DNA from 3 places in the Xanthobacter dioxanivorans genome. Region 2 is predicted to be linked to each of the others. Evidence: riboswitches for the same ligand, from Rfam matches in the RefSeq annotation. Region 2 holds a riboswitch; each other region holds the start of a gene.

Region 1 (4,711 bases), 2.6 Mb from region 2:
GGTGGTAAATGCGTAGAGGGCAAGTCCGGAAACAAGATATCCATTCCGGGCGGCGGAGAGAGCCGAGCCGATGGTCGAAAACGCATTTTCCGGCAGTGTGCTGGCCGCAAGCTTGAAGAGGATTTGCCCAATCGCCAGAAGAGCCGCGATGCCGACGAATGTCAGCGCCTTCAGATGGTCCATAAAAGCGTTCCGAGGGCGCGCTGCCCGATGGTGAATTCCGTCTCCCGGGTGGCGCACAAACGCCTCGTCCAACTGCAACCCTGCGCTGCGAGCCTGCCAGCATACCCTTGCGATAGCAAGAATGACGATGCAGGAGCTCAGGACAATCGGGCCGAAGCCATCACGCCCGGCGCCGGCGCGGCCCGGATCCCCGCCGGGCGGCCTTTTCAGGCTTGGGGAGATTAACGCGGTCTTTTCCTCCGGCACCGGATATCTCGGTCGGGACCGGACCGCCGGATGCGCCATGGGCCTCCGGCCTTGGAACACGCCTCGTCCCGCAAGGAGGAAACATGGCCCGCATTCCTTATGGTGATCCCGCCGCCCCAGACGCGCATGCGCTGGTGGAGCGCATCGTCGCCGAGCGCGGCAGCCTGCTGCATCTCTACCAGATGCTGATCCACAGCCCGCCGGTGGCCGAGGGGTGGCTCGCCTTTCTCACCGCCATCCGCCACAGGGGCGTGCTCCCCGGCGCGCTGCGCGAGACGGTGATCATCCGTATCGCCCTGCTCAACAACGCGCCCTACGAGGCGGACCAGCACGTGCCCATCGCCCTGCGCGAGGGCGTGACGCAGGCCCAGGTGGATGCCCTGGCCAGCTGGCAGGACAGCGCGCTGTTCTCGCCGCGGGAGCGCGCGGTGCTGGCCTATGTGGACGCCATGACCCGGCAGGTCCAGGTTCCGCCGGAGGTGTTCGCGGCGGTGCGCGGCGTCTTCAATGATCGCGAGCTGGTGGAGCTGACCGCCACCATCGGCGCCTACAACATGGTGTCGCGCTTCCTGGAGGCGCTCGAGATCCACACCCACGACGCGCGCTGAGCGCCCGGCGCCTTTGGTCCGCGGGCGGAGCGCGCGGGCATCTTGACGCATGCGCCCCGCCCGGCGGGGGGGCCCATCTTGGTTGTCCGCCCGTTCGGTGGCACAGTGCCGGCCCCTTGGAGACGCCACCCGACGTGACCGCCGCCCGCCCCGCCTGGAGAGACAGGACCGCGATTCTCGCGGCCTATCTGCTCGTCCTGCAGGTGCTGCTGGCGGGCCTTGCCGCCGGTCTTTCGGTGGCGCCGGCCCTGGCCGCCGGGCCGGACGGCACGATCTGCCACGGCGCGCGCCCCGATCCGTCCCCGGCGGACCGGGACGGCGCGCCGCTCCGGCACGTGGCGGACGCATGCTGCGTCCTGGGGTGCGCCGCCTTCGGGCCCCTGGTCGCGCCGCCGTCCTCCGCCGGCGACCTGCCGGCGCGCGGCCCGGCCGCCGCGTCGCGCATGGACACCGACCGCACCTATCTTCCGCCGCCGAGGGGCGGGGCATGGTCCGCCAACCTCGCACGGGCACCGCCGGCCTGATGGCGCCGGGCCGAACCGGCCTTTTCGTCGTCGTTTCCATCTGGCTGTTGAACTGTCTCCGCGCCCGCCGGGCGGGGCGGAGCGTGCGTGCGGAGCTTCCACCATGTCCCATTTCCTGCGTTTCCCCTTCTCGCAGCCGCGGCGCGGGGCCGCGCGCCCATTTCTGCGCCGGGTCCTCTTCGTCGAGGAGATGCTCGCCGCCGGCGCCTTCGCGCTGTGCCTCCTGATGGTCTCGGCGCAGGCGCTGCTGGCGCACGAATTCAAGGCCGGCGCCATCGAGATCGGCCATCCCTGGTCGCGGGCGACCCCCGGCGGCGCCTCCGTGGCGGCGGGCTACTTCGTGCTCAAGAACACCGGCGCGGCGCCCGACCGCCTGGTCTCCGCCACGGTGCCCTTCGCCGGCCGGGCGGAGATTCACGAAATGGCGGTAAAGGACGGGGTGATGACCATGCGCCCCCTGCCGGCCGGTATCGAGGTCCCGGCCGGCGGCACGGTGGCGCTGAAGCCGGGCTCCTACCACCTCATGTTCCTCGACCTGAAGGCGCCGCTGAAGGAGGGGACGCTGGTCGACGGGACCCTCACCTTCGAGAAGGCGGGCACCGTGGCGGTGCAGTTCAAGGTCGAGGGCGTGGGCGCCGGCGCCGCTGCGCCGGCCGAGGGCAGCGCCCACAAGCACTAGCGCGGGTCGCGTTCAGATCGACCGGCGCCCTGCCTCCACCACCGTCATGGCCGGGCTTGTCCCGGCCATCCACGCGGTTGGGCCGGCGCCAGCGGGGCGGCGTGGATGCCCGGCCAGCTTGACAGCAGGGAGGAATTGGCACCTGCTGCCGGTACGCAAGGTGACCCGGACGCGGTGCGTCCGGGCTGAAACGGGAACGGGGAAGGGCTTCTCGCCCGCGCCCCGACCGCCCCCGCGACTGTGAGCGGCGAGCGGCCTTCCACCGTGTCACTGGCAGGTTTCCTTCGGGGACCGCCGGGAAGACGGGAGGTCTGCGGCGACCCGCGAGTCAGGAGACCGGCCAGGCGTGCACGTGTCCAACCTCGGGCCGTCGGGTGAGACGGCGTAGGAGATCAAGAGAATGCATATCGAACCAGGTCTCGTGGATGGCGGGAAAATCTGGCTGAGCTACGTCACCGCCGCCGGCGCGGGCGGCTATGCCCTGAAACTCGCCTTCGACGCGGCGCGCGAGCGCGGGCTCGTCTCGCTGGCGGCCCGCTCCATCGCCACCACCGCCCTCGTCTTTTCCTTCTTCGAGGTGCTGCCGCATCACCCGGTGGGGGTGTCCGAGGTGCATCTGATCCTCGGCTCGACCCTGTTCCTCATCTTCGGCGCCGCCCCGGCGGCCATCGGGCTGGCGCTGGGCCTGCTGGTCCAGGGCCTGTTCTTCGCGCCGTTCGACCTGCCGCAATACGGCATGAACGTCACCACGCTGCTGGTGCCGCTGTTCGCCCTCTCCGCGGTGGCGCGGCGCGTCATCGCCCCGAACACCCCCTATGTGGAGCTGAAATACCGCCAGGCGCTGGTGCTCTCCACCACCTACCAGGCCGGCATCGTCGGCTGGGTGGCGTTCTGGGCCCTCTATGGCCAGGGCGTTTCGGTGGACAGCCTCGCCTCGGTCGCCACCTTCGGCGGCGCCTACATGCTCGTCATCCTGCTGGAGCCGCTGGTGGATCTCGCCGTGCTCGGCGCCGCCAAGGCGCTCCACGGCCTGAAGGGCAGCCCGCTGTTCGAGCGTCGGCTCTACGACGCGGCCTGATCGCGGCCGCCCCCCGTCCGGCTTTGATCGCGCCCGGCATCCCCCACGGGATGCCGGGCGTCGTCATTTCAGGCGGTTCAGCAGGGCGATCAGCTGCACGCGCTCGTCGGCATCCAGGGGCGCCAGCGTCTCCTCGGTGATGGCGTGCGCCACCGCGGCGGCCTCACCGGTAAGGGCGGTGCCCTCCGCGGTGAGCGCCACCACCAGGCGGCGGCCGTCCTCCGGGTCGGGCCGGGTCTCCACCAGCCCGCGCTTCACCAGGCGATCCACCACGCCCTTGATGGTGGCCGCGTCCATGGCGGTGAGGCGGCCGAGCAGGTTCTGCGAGCAGGGCCCCTTCTCGTTGAGCTTGGCCAGGGCCGCCCACTGGGTGGAGGTCAGCTCCTGCCCCATGCGGGCGCCGAAGATGAGCGTATGGCGCTGCATCGCCTGGCGCAGCAGGAAGCCGACCTGATGGTCGAGGATGTATTCGGCCTGCGCCGGCTTGGCGCGGCGGCGCCGGACGTCCGTTGCCACTTTCGTGCTCACCCCTCGTGCCCCTCCTGCCCCGTCCTTCCCGTGGGAGCGGGTCGACCGCCCGGGCCCGGCCGGCCCGAACGGTTCCCCTCCCGCCCGCCGTCACACGGCGAGATAGGCGTCCCTGACCTCCGGATTGGCCTCGAGCTCCGCCATGGTGCCAGAAAACCGCATGCGGCCCTTCTCGATGATATAGGCCCGGTCGGAGATGAGCTTGGCGAAATGCAGGTTCTGCTCCGAGATGACGATGGAGAGCCCCTCCCGCTTCATGGTGAGGATGGCGTCCGCCATCTGTTCCACGATCTTCGGCGCGAGGCCCTCGGACGGCTCGTCCAGCAGCACGAGGGAGGGATTGCCCATGAGGGTGCGGCCGATGGTGAGCATCTGCTGCTCGCCGCCGCTCATCTGTCCGCCGGGACGCTTGCGCATCTCGCCGAGGTTGGGAAACAGCGCGTAGATGCGCTCGGGCGTCCAGGTGGCGACGCCCTCGCGCGGGGGCTGCCGGCCCACCTCGAAATTCTCCTCCACCGTCAGCTGGCTGAAGATGCGCCGGTCCTCCGGCACGTAGCCGAGGCCGCGGCGGGCGATCTCGTAGGTGGGCAGGCGGGAGATGTCCTCGTCCTCGAACCGCACCGTGCCGGAGCGCTGGGACACGAGGCCCACCACCGAGCGGAAGGTGGTGCTCTTGCCGGCGCCGTTGCGCCCCAGCAGCGCCACCACCTCGCCGGTGCCCACCTCGAAGCCCACGTCGAACAGGATGTGGGCCGGCCCGTAATGGCTGTTGAGACCTGCGACCTCGAGCTTCATGCCGCGCTCTCCTCGCGATTGTAGAGCAGGCCCTCGCCCAGATAGATGGCGCGGACATCCGGATCCTTGC
Region 2 (4,711 bases):
GCGGCGAGGCGGGGCTCCATCCCTCCAACATCCACGACAACGCCTATGCCATCGGCGCCATCGACTTCACCGGCGACATGCCCATCATCCTCGGCCCGGACGGCCCCTCCCTCGGCGGCTTCGTCTGCCCGGCGGTGATCGCCCGCGACGAGCAATGGAAGATGGGGCAGCTCAAGCCCGGCGACACCGTGCGCTTCGCGCCCCTCGCTCGGCCGGATGATCCCAGTCCCGAATGCCCTCTCACGCCTGCGGGCGCCCTGCCAACCTCGTCCGGAGGGAGCGCGACCGGTTTGCCCTCTCCCCTCGCGGGAGAGGGTGCCGAGCGGAGCGAGGCGGGTGAGGGGGCTGGCGACGTTCGTCCGGATGGTTTCCGGTCTCTTCCGCCGGCGCCCCCCCTCACCCCCGCCCCCTCTCCCGCGAGGGGAGAGGGGAGGCCCGCACCGGCGGCGATGGTCACAGACAGCCCGGTCGTGGGAGAGGGAGCCCCGCGCGGCGCTCCCTCGCGGCGAAGCATCGACCCCGGCTCCCCCATCCTCGCCCGGCGCGAAGATGGACCGGTGCGCGTGGTCTACCGCCGGCAAGGCGACGACAATCTGCTGGTCGAGTTCGGCGACATGCATCTCGACATCGCCCTGCGCCTGCGCGCCCATCTTATGGCGCAGGCGGTGCAAGAGGCACGCCTGCCGGGGATCATCGACCTCACCCCCGGCATCCGCTCGCTGCAGATCCACTATGACGGCGCGGCGATGCCTCGCGCCAACCTGCTCGACGCCCTGGCCGAGATCGAGAGCGGCCTGCCCCGCGCCGAGGACGTGGTGGTGCCGAGCCGCGTCGTCCACCTGCCGCTCTCCTGGAACGACCCGCAGGCCGAGCTGGCCATGCGCAAGTACCAGGAGCTGGTGCGGCCGAACGCGCCGTGGTGCCCGTCCAACATCGAGTTCATCCGCCGCATCAACGGGCTTCCCGACGAGCAGGCAGTGAAGGACATCATCTTCGGCGCCAGCTACCAGGTGCTCGGCCTCGGCGACGTCTATCTCGGCGCGCCGGTGGCCACCCCCATCGACCCGCGCCACCGCCTCGTGACCACCAAGTATAATCCGGCCCGCACCTGGACGCCGGAGAACGCGGTGGGCATCGGCGGCGCCTACATGTGCATCTATGGCATGGAGGGGCCGGGCGGCTACCAGCTCTTCGGCCGCACCATCCAGATGTGGAACACGTGGCGGAGCACGCCGGAATTCCGCGACACCCCCTGGCTGCTGCGCTTCTTCGATGAGATCCGCTTCTTTCCGGTCTCCCATGCGGAGCTGACGGAGGCCCGCGCCGCCTTCCCGCACGGGGCCTATCCCGTGCGCATCGAGGAAGGCCGCTTCTCCTATGCGGAGTATGCGGCCGGTCTTGCGGCCAACGCCGCCGAGATCACCGCCGGCAAGGCCCGCCAGCAGGCGGCGTTCGAGGCCGAGCGCGCCCGCTGGAAGGCGGAGGGGCTCGACAGCTTCGTGGTGGAGGACGGCGCCGGGCCGTTCAGCGAAGGCGAGATGCCGGAGGGCTGCTTCGGCGTGTCGGCCAACGTGCCGGGCAACGTCTGGAAGGTGCTGGTGGAAGCGGAGGCGATGGTCGCCGCCGGCGACACCATCGCCATCATCGAATCCATGAAGATGGAGATCTCCATCACCGCCCACGCCTCCGGACGGGTGCGGGAAATCCGCGCCGCGCCCGGCCGCACCATCCGTTCCGGCGACATCGTCGCCGTGCTCGAAGCCTTGTGAAGACAGCGTGGTGAGGAATCCCATGGCGAACGATCTGCCGCTCAGCGCTTATCGCTCCTCGACGGCCCCGCTTCCCGACGCGGTGCCCATCGCGGTGGTGGGGGCTCACCTCACCGGCATGCCGCTGAATGCCGAGCTCACGCAGGCTGGCGGCGTGCTGGTGAAACGCTGCCGCACGGCGCCGGACTACCGCCTGTTCGTGCTGCCGGACACCACGCCCCAGAAGCCGGGCGTGGTGCGCGAGCCCGGCTTTGCCGGGCCGGGGCTGGAGGTGGAGGTGTGGGCGCTGGAGCCGGCCGCCTTCGGCCGCTTCGTCGCCCGCATCCCGGCGCCGCTGGGCATCGGCAAGCTCAGGCTGGAGGACGGCAGCGAGGTGCCGGGTTTCCTGTGCGAGGCCCATGCGGTGGAGCGGGCGCAGGAGATCACGGCGCTGGGCGGCTGGCGCGCCTATGTGGCCGGGCGGGGGTAGGTCGTTCAGCCCGCACCAAACCACCGTCATCCTCGCAAAATCCGCCGTCATCCCCCGGCTTGTCCGGGGCATGACGGCGGATGGAAGCGGCGCCATCGGCAAATCCTTGCGCCGTGTCCCGGCTCTCCTTCCGCTGACGCCCTCGTCAGCCGGGACACGGTGGCGACGCGCCCCATTTGACATTCCCCCCCGCCCTGCCTTTAGTGGCCGGGTCGAAGGTCCCGTGCTGCACCACGGGCGCAAAAGGGAATGCGGTGCGGAAGGCCGGGGCACGCGTGCTTTGAGCTTCCAATGCCGTGGCTGCCCCCGCAACTGTAAGCGGTGAGCCCCTGCCAGACGCCACTGGAGTGATCCGGGAAGGCGGCGGGGGCGCGGAACCGCGAGCCAGGAGACCTGCCTTCGACAAGGTCCGCGCCGGGCGGGGTGCTCCGGTTCTGCGTCCCTTTGAAGCCCGCGCCTGCGGGCATTGCGCGCACCTTGGGATGTCGACGGGTGGAGCGCAGCGACCTTCCGGACCTTTCGGGCGATGCCGGCGCGGCTGAGGCAACCGCGCCGATGACGACCCCCGAAACCGACGCGCCCGCCAGCGCATCCGCGCGCCGCGACCCGCCGGCCGTCACCCTCTTCGTCTGCACCACCTGCCGCAGCGCCCCGGACGGAGCGTTGCCCGCCGACGGCGTGGCCCTCGTCGAAGCCACAACCGCCCTGACGGCGCCCCCCGGCATCGTGGTGAAGGGCGTGCGCTGCCTCGCCAACTGCAAGCGCGCGCTGTCCGCCGCCATGGTCCGCCGCGACGGCTGGACCTATGTGTTCGGCGACCTCACCGCCGATGCCGCCGCCGACCTGATGGAAGGCGCCCGGCTCCTCGCCGAGGCCCCGGACGGCCTCATGCCCTGGCGCGGCCGCCCCGAAAGCCTGAAGCGCGGCATGGTCGCGCGCATCCCGCCCCTTTCCCTCCCCGAGGAGCCCTGATGACCTCGCTCGCCCGCGTCCCCTGCACCATCGTCACCGGCTTCCTCGGCGCCGGGAAGACCACGCTCATCCGCCATGTGCTGGAGAATGCCGGCGGCAAGCGCCTCGCGGTGATCGTCAACGAGTTCGGCGACGTGGGCATCGACGGCGAGATCCTGAAGGGCTGCGGCATCGAGAGCTGCGCCGAGGACACCATCGTCGAGCTCGCCAACGGCTGCCTGTGCTGCACCGTGGCCGACGACTTCGTGCCGGCGCTCGACCAGATCCTCGCCTTGACCCCGCGAGTGGACCATATCCTCATCGAGACCAGCGGCCTCGCGCTGCCCAAGCCCCTGGTGCAGGCCTTCCAGTGGCCGGCCATCAAGGGCCGGGTGACGGTGGACGGCGTGGTGGCGGTGGTGGACGGGCCGGCTCTGGCGGAAGGGCGCGTCGCGCCGGACCTCGCGGCGCTGGCCGCCCAGCGGGCGGACGATGCCAGCCTCGACCATGACGACCCGGTGGAAGAGGTGTTCGAGGACCAGATCGCCTGCGCCGACCTCGTCATCCTCTCCAAGAGCGACCTGCTCGACGCCGCCGGCTTCGCCGCCGCCGAGACGGCGGTGGCCGGCAGCCTGCCGGCGGCGGTGAAGCTGGTGCGCGCCTCCGGCGGCAAGGTCGACCTCGCCGTGCTGCTGGGCCTCGGCATGGGCGCGGAAGACCGGATCGACGCCCGCCGCACCCACCATGACGACGAGGAAGACCACGACCACGACGAGTTCGAGAGCATCGTGCTCGCCTTGCCCGAGATCACCGACCCGGCCGCCCTGGCCGCGCGCGTGGTCGCGGCGGCCGGCACCCCGGACGTGCTGCGGGTGAAGGGCTTCGCGGCCGTGGCAGGCAAGCCCATGCGCCTGCTGGTGCAGGGCGTCGGCCCGCGGGTGTCGCACCATTTCGACCGGCCTTGGGGCGCGGGCGAGGCGCGCAGCGGCGCGCTGGTGGTGATCGGCCTCAAGGGCTTCGACCGCGCGGCGGTGGAGCAGGCGATCCTCGGCTGAGGCGATAAGCACCCCATGCACATCCTCGCCACCACATCGACGACGCTGGAGGACCTGGCCGAGCCGGTCGACCTTGCCCAGCCGCCCGGCGACATGGTGGCGCTCTCCTTCGCCGACAGCGACCTTCTGGCCCTCTCCGCCGCGTGGCGGGCGCGGCGCGACGACCTGCCCAGCCTGCGCCTCGCGCGGCTGAAGGACCTGCGCCATCCCATGTCGGTGGATTTGTGGGTGGAGAAGGTGGCCAGCCGGGCCAAGGTGGTGCTGGTGCGCCAGCTCGGCGGGCTCGACTGGTGGCGCTATGGCGCCGAGCGGCTCGCGGCCATGGCCCGCATGCGCGGCATCGCCCTCGCGTTGCTGCCGGGGGAGGACCAGGACGACCCGCGCCTTGCCGCCCTCTCCACCCTGCCGCGGGCGGAGCTTGCACGCTGGCTCGCCTATTTCCGCGCCGGCGGGCCGCAGAACATGGG
Region 3 (4,711 bases), 1.2 Mb from region 2:
CGAAAAGGCGGTCTGCCGCATCGCGCCGGAAACCCGGGAGGGGCCGCCTTGCCTCGCGGACATCGCCGCCGTCGAGGTATGGAACGCGCTCACCCGCCTGCGCGCCGGTGCCGCGATGGACAAGGCCTGAGCCGGCATGGCACACGGGGCTCCCGACAGACGAGGGGAGCCCGACATGACCCGACCGGTGGCGCTGAGCCGCGACCTGCTCCTCGTGACCGGCGGTGCCGGCTTCATCGGATCGAACATCGCCCGCGCCGCCGCCGAGGATGGCTACCGCGTGGTGGTGGCCGACTGGCTGGAAGACGGCCCCAAGTGGCGCAACATCGCCGATATCCCACTCCATGACGTGATCCGGCCCGAGTCGGTCAACGCCTTCGTGGAGAAGGAGGGGGGCCGCCTCACCGCGGTGGTGCACATGGGCGCCATCTCCGCCACCACGGAGCGCGACGCGGACAAGATCGTCGCGCGCAACATTCGCGCCAGCCTGGACCTGTGGGAGTTGTGCGCGCGCAAGGCGCTGGGCCTCATCTACGCCTCCTCCGCGGCCACCTACGGCGACGGCGCCGACGGCTTCGTGGATGCGGAGGAGGCCGCGGCGCTCGCGGCCCTTGCCCCGCTCAATCCCTACGGCTGGTCGAAGCTGTTCGTGGACCGGCGCGTTATGGCCGACGTGGCGGAAGGCCGGCCGCGCCCGCCGCAGTTCGCGGGGCTGCGCTTCTTCAACGTCTACGGCCCCGGCGAGGCGCACAAGGGCGACATGCGCTCCGTGGTGCACAAGATCTATCCAGCGGCGGCGGCGGGCGAGAGCGTCACGCTGTTCAAGTCGCATGACCCGCGCTACCCGGATGGCGGGCAGTTGCGCGACTTCGTCCACGTGTCCGACTGCGTGGAGGTGGTGCGGTGGCTGCTCGAAAGCCCGGACGTCTCCGGCATCTTCAACGTGGGCACCGGCGTGGCGCGTTCCTTCGCGGACCTCGCCAACGCGGTGTTCTCGGCGCTCGGCATCGCGCCGGACATCACCTATGTGGACATGCCGGAGAGCCTGCAGAAGGCGTACCAGTATTTCACGCAGGCCGACGTTGCCAAGCTGCGCTCGGCCGGTTTCACGCGCCCCTTCACCTCGCTGGAGGACGGTGTCGCGGCATATGTGAACGGCCACCTGAAGCCGCGAAACGCGGTGACGTGAGACACCCTGCGCCCCCGACGGCGCGGTTGCGATGCGCTGCGGGAGGCTTATAGTCGCGGTGTCGTCGGTGTCCGCCCCCCGGGCGGACGAAAAGGGAATGCGGTGCGGGCCTTGGGCCCAAAGCCGCGGCTGCCCCCGCAACTGTCGGCGGTGAGCGGACCTGCAAGAGGCCACTGGAGCAATCCGGGAAGGCGCAGGCGCCGTGATGAACCGCGAGCCAGGAGACCTGCCGACGCGCATCGCCCGTTCAGGGCATCACCACCGGGTCCTCGGCGGGAGGATCGAAAGGGTTGGACATGACGACGCGCACAGACTCCCTCGTTCAGGCCGGGCTTGCCTCCCGCGCCGTCCAGATCACGTTCGCGGGCCTGCTCGGCCTGTTCATCATCGTCGGCACGGGCTTCACCAGCCTGCCGGCCCTGCACAATGCGGCGCACGATTATCGCCATTCCACCGGCTTTCCCTGCCACTGAGGGGAAAACCATCATGGCTATCTTTCGCGCCCTCGTGTTCGCGGCGGCGATCAGCGGACTTTTGGCCGGCCTCCTGCTGGCCGTGATGCAGCAGACCGCAACCGTTCCGCTTATCCTCAAGGCCGAGACCTACGAGGAAGCAGCCCCGCCTGCGGTCCATGACCATGCCTCCCATGACCATGCCGCCCAAGACCATTCCGATCCCGGCCCGGCTGGTGCCGGCCAGGTGGCCGCCGGCCATGACCATGCGGACGAATGGACCCCCGCGGAGGGGATGGAGCGCCTGCTCTACACCGCCCTTGCCAACGTGGTGGGCGCAGCGGGCTTCGCGCTGCTGCTCCTTGCTGTCTCGGAGGCCGCCGGCGGCCTCTCCGGATGGCGGGACGGGCTCGCCTGGGGCCTTGCCGCTTTCGCCGCCGTTGCGCTGGCGCCGAGCATCAGCCTTCCTCCGGAACTGCCCGCCATGCCGGCGGCGGACCTCCTCGCTCGTCAGGCATGGTGGGTCGGCACGGTGGTGGCGACGGGCGCCGGCATCGCGCTGCTGGTCTATGGCCGCTCGCTGCCGCTGGCGGCGCTCGCCGTCGGTCTCATCGTGCTGCCCCATCTGGTGGGCGCGCCCCAGCCGGCGAGCCACGACAGCCCGGTGCCCCACGCCCTCGCCCAGAGCTTTGCGGTGACGGTGGTGGTCACGAGCTTCGTGTTCTGGGCGGTGCTCGGTGCCCTCGCCGGGTTCCTGCGGCAGCATTTCACCCGGCGCGCCGCTTGAGCGGTGGCCTCGTCCTCGTCCTCGGCGGCGCGCGCTCCGGCAAGAGCCGCTTCGCCGAGGCCGAGGTGGAGCGCCGGCCGGCCCCCTGGGCCTATGTCGCCACCGCCGAGGCGCGGGACGCCGAGATGGAGGCGCGCATCGCCCACCACCGCGCCCGCCGGAGCGTGGGGTGGGAGACGCATGATGCGCCCCTCGATCTCGCCGGGCTTCTGGCGAAGCTCCCGCCGGAGCAGCCGGTGCTGGTGGACTGCCTGACCCTGTGGCTCACCAACCATCTGCTCGCCGAACATGACCTGTCGACCGAGGGGGCGGTGCTGGAGCAGGCGCTGGCGGCGCGGCGCGGCCTCACGGTCTGCGTCGCCAACGAAGTGGGCTTCGGCATCGTCCCGGACAACGCGCTGGCCCGTCGCTTCCGTGACGCCGCGGGCCTGCTCAACCAGCGCCTCGCCCGCAGCGCCCGGCGCGTTGTGCTGGTGGTGGCCGGCCTGCCCCTCATCGTGAAGGACGAAACGCCGTGACCGATCCCGCACCGCCCGCCGCCGCGGAGGCGGCCGAAGCCGCCCGCCATCGCGCGAAGATGGCCAAGCGCAAGGCCGTGCAGGACCGGGAAGTGGCCGGCAAGACCGTCGAGAAGGGCCTGCTCATCGTCCATACCGGCCCCGGCAAGGGGAAAAGCACCGCGGCGTTCGGTTTGGCCTTGCGCATGCTCGGGCGGGGCGGGCGCGTGGGCGTGGTGCAGTTCATCAAGGGCGCCTGGCAGACCGGGGAGGCCGAGGCGTTTTCCGCGTTCGGGGACAAGGTCGTCTGGCACACCATGGGCGAAGGCTTCACCTGGGAGACGCAGGACCTCGTCCGCGACCGCGCCGCCGCCGCCCGCGCCTTCGAGCGGGTGCGGGAGCTGATGGCGGATGACAGCATCGACCTGCTGGTGCTCGATGAGCTCAACATCGCCCTGCGCTACGACTATCTCGACCTCGCCGACGTGGTGGCGACCCTCACCAACCGCCGCCCCGGCCTGCACGTGGTGGTGACCGGGCGCAATGCGAAGCCGGAGCTGGTTGCCGCCGCTGACCTCGTGACCGAGATGGGCCTGGTGAAGCATCATTTTGCCGCCGGCGTGAAAGCGCAGGCCGGCATCGAGTTCTGACCTCCATGGCGCGCGCGCTCATGTTCCAGGGCACCGGCTCCGACGTGGGCAAGTCCCTGCTCGTTGCCGGCCTTGCGCGGGCCTTCACCCTGCGCGGGCTCAAGGTGCGGCCGTTCAAGCCGCAGAACATGTCCAACAATGCAGCGGTGACGGCGGACGGCGGCGAGATCGGCCGGGCGCAGGCGCTTCAGGCGCAGGCGGCGCGCGTTCCTTCGAGCGTGCACATGAACCCGGTCCTGCTCAAGCCGCAGGGCGAGAGCGGCGCCCAGGTGGTGGTGCAGGGCCGCGTGCACGGCACGGCGAAGGCCGCCGCCTACCAGGGCATGAAGCCCTCCCTCCTGCCGTTCGTGCTGGAGAGCTTCGGCCGGCTGAAGGCGGAGGCCGATCTGGTGCTGGTGGAGGGCGCCGGCAGTGCCTCCGAAGTAAACCTGCGGACCGGCGACATCGCCAACATGGGTTTCGCGCGGGCGGCGGACGTGCCGGTGGTGGTCATCGGCGACATCGACCGCGGCGGCGTCATCGCCAGCCTCGTCGGTACCAAAGTGGTGGTCGACCCCGCCGACGCGGCCCTGATCGCCGGTTTCGTGGTGAACCGGTTCCGTGGCGATCCGAGCCTCTTTTCCGCGGGCATGGCGCTGATCGCCGAGAAGACCGGCTGGGCCGCGCTCGGGCTGGTGCCGCATTTCGCCGACGCCGCCCGCCTGCCGGCGGAGGACGCCCTTGCCTTGTCCGCCCCGCCCGCGCCGAACCCCGGTGCAACCGTGCGGATCTGCGTGCCGATCCTGCCCCATGTCTCCAATTTCGACGATCTCGACCCGCTCGACGCGGAGCCCCAGGTGGAGGTGAGCCGCATCCGCCCGCATGAGACGCTCCCGCCCGACACAGATCTCGTCCTCCTCATCGGCTCCAAGGCCACCATCGCCGACCTCGCGGCGCTGAAGGCTGAGGGCCTGCACCACGACATCCTCGCCTTCGCGCGGCGCGGCGGGCGCGTGCTCGGCCTGTGCGGCGGCTACCAGATGCTGGGAGAAACCATCGCCGATCCGGAAGGGGTCGAGGGGGAGCCCCGAATCGCGCGCGGGCTCGGGCTGTTGAAGGCCCATACGGTGCTGTCGGGCGAAAAGCGGCTGGAGGAG

What was found. A riboswitch is a leader RNA that binds a small molecule or an ion and turns the genes downstream of it on or off. The one in region 2 is predicted to bind cobalamin.
Region 1: another riboswitch for cobalamin. It lies ahead of EZH22_RS09180 (energy-coupling factor ABC transporter permease); the one in region 2 lies ahead of EZH22_RS26185 (DUF1636 family protein).
Region 3: another riboswitch for cobalamin. It lies ahead of EZH22_RS20560 (CbtB domain-containing protein); the one in region 2 lies ahead of EZH22_RS26185 (DUF1636 family protein).

Annotation. Positions count from the first base shown of each region.
Region 1 is NZ_CP063362.1:1,935,814-1,940,524, forward strand. It holds gene EZH22_RS09160 (EamA family transporter) at 1-183, opposite strand, end outside; gene EZH22_RS09165 (carboxymuconolactone decarboxylase family protein) at 513-1,037, shown strand; gene EZH22_RS09170 (hypothetical protein) at 1,172-1,561, shown strand; gene EZH22_RS09175 (copper chaperone PCu(A)C) at 1,665-2,240, shown strand; cobalamin riboswitch at 2,382-2,599, shown strand; gene EZH22_RS09180 (energy-coupling factor ABC transporter permease) at 2,641-3,318, shown strand; gene EZH22_RS09185 (MarR family winged helix-turn-helix transcriptional regulator) at 3,382-3,846, opposite strand; gene EZH22_RS09190 (ABC transporter ATP-binding protein) at 3,937-4,641, opposite strand; gene EZH22_RS09195 (ABC transporter ATP-binding protein) at 4,638-4,711, opposite strand, start outside.
Region 2 is NZ_CP063362.1:5,619,914-5,624,624, forward strand. It holds gene EZH22_RS26175 (5-oxoprolinase/urea amidolyase family protein) at 1-1,769, shown strand, start outside; partial or broken gene EZH22_RS26180 (allophanate hydrolase-related protein) at 1,852-2,238, shown strand; cobalamin riboswitch at 2,438-2,653, shown strand; gene EZH22_RS26185 (DUF1636 family protein) at 2,794-3,210, shown strand; gene cobW (cobalamin biosynthesis protein CobW) at 3,207-4,244, shown strand; partial or broken gene cobN (cobaltochelatase subunit CobN) at 4,260-4,711, shown strand, end outside.
Region 3 is NZ_CP063362.1:4,412,517-4,417,227, forward strand. It holds gene waaC (lipopolysaccharide heptosyltransferase I) at 1-130, shown strand, start outside; gene rfaD (ADP-glyceromanno-heptose 6-epimerase) at 206-1,189, shown strand; cobalamin riboswitch at 1,238-1,437, shown strand; gene EZH22_RS20560 (CbtB domain-containing protein) at 1,486-1,662, shown strand; gene EZH22_RS20565 (CbtA family protein) at 1,676-2,428, shown strand; gene cobU (bifunctional adenosylcobinamide kinase/adenosylcobinamide-phosphate guanylyltransferase) at 2,425-2,946, shown strand; gene cobO (cob(I)yrinic acid a,c-diamide adenosyltransferase) at 3,006-3,575, shown strand; gene EZH22_RS20580 (cobyric acid synthase) at 3,581-4,711, shown strand, end outside.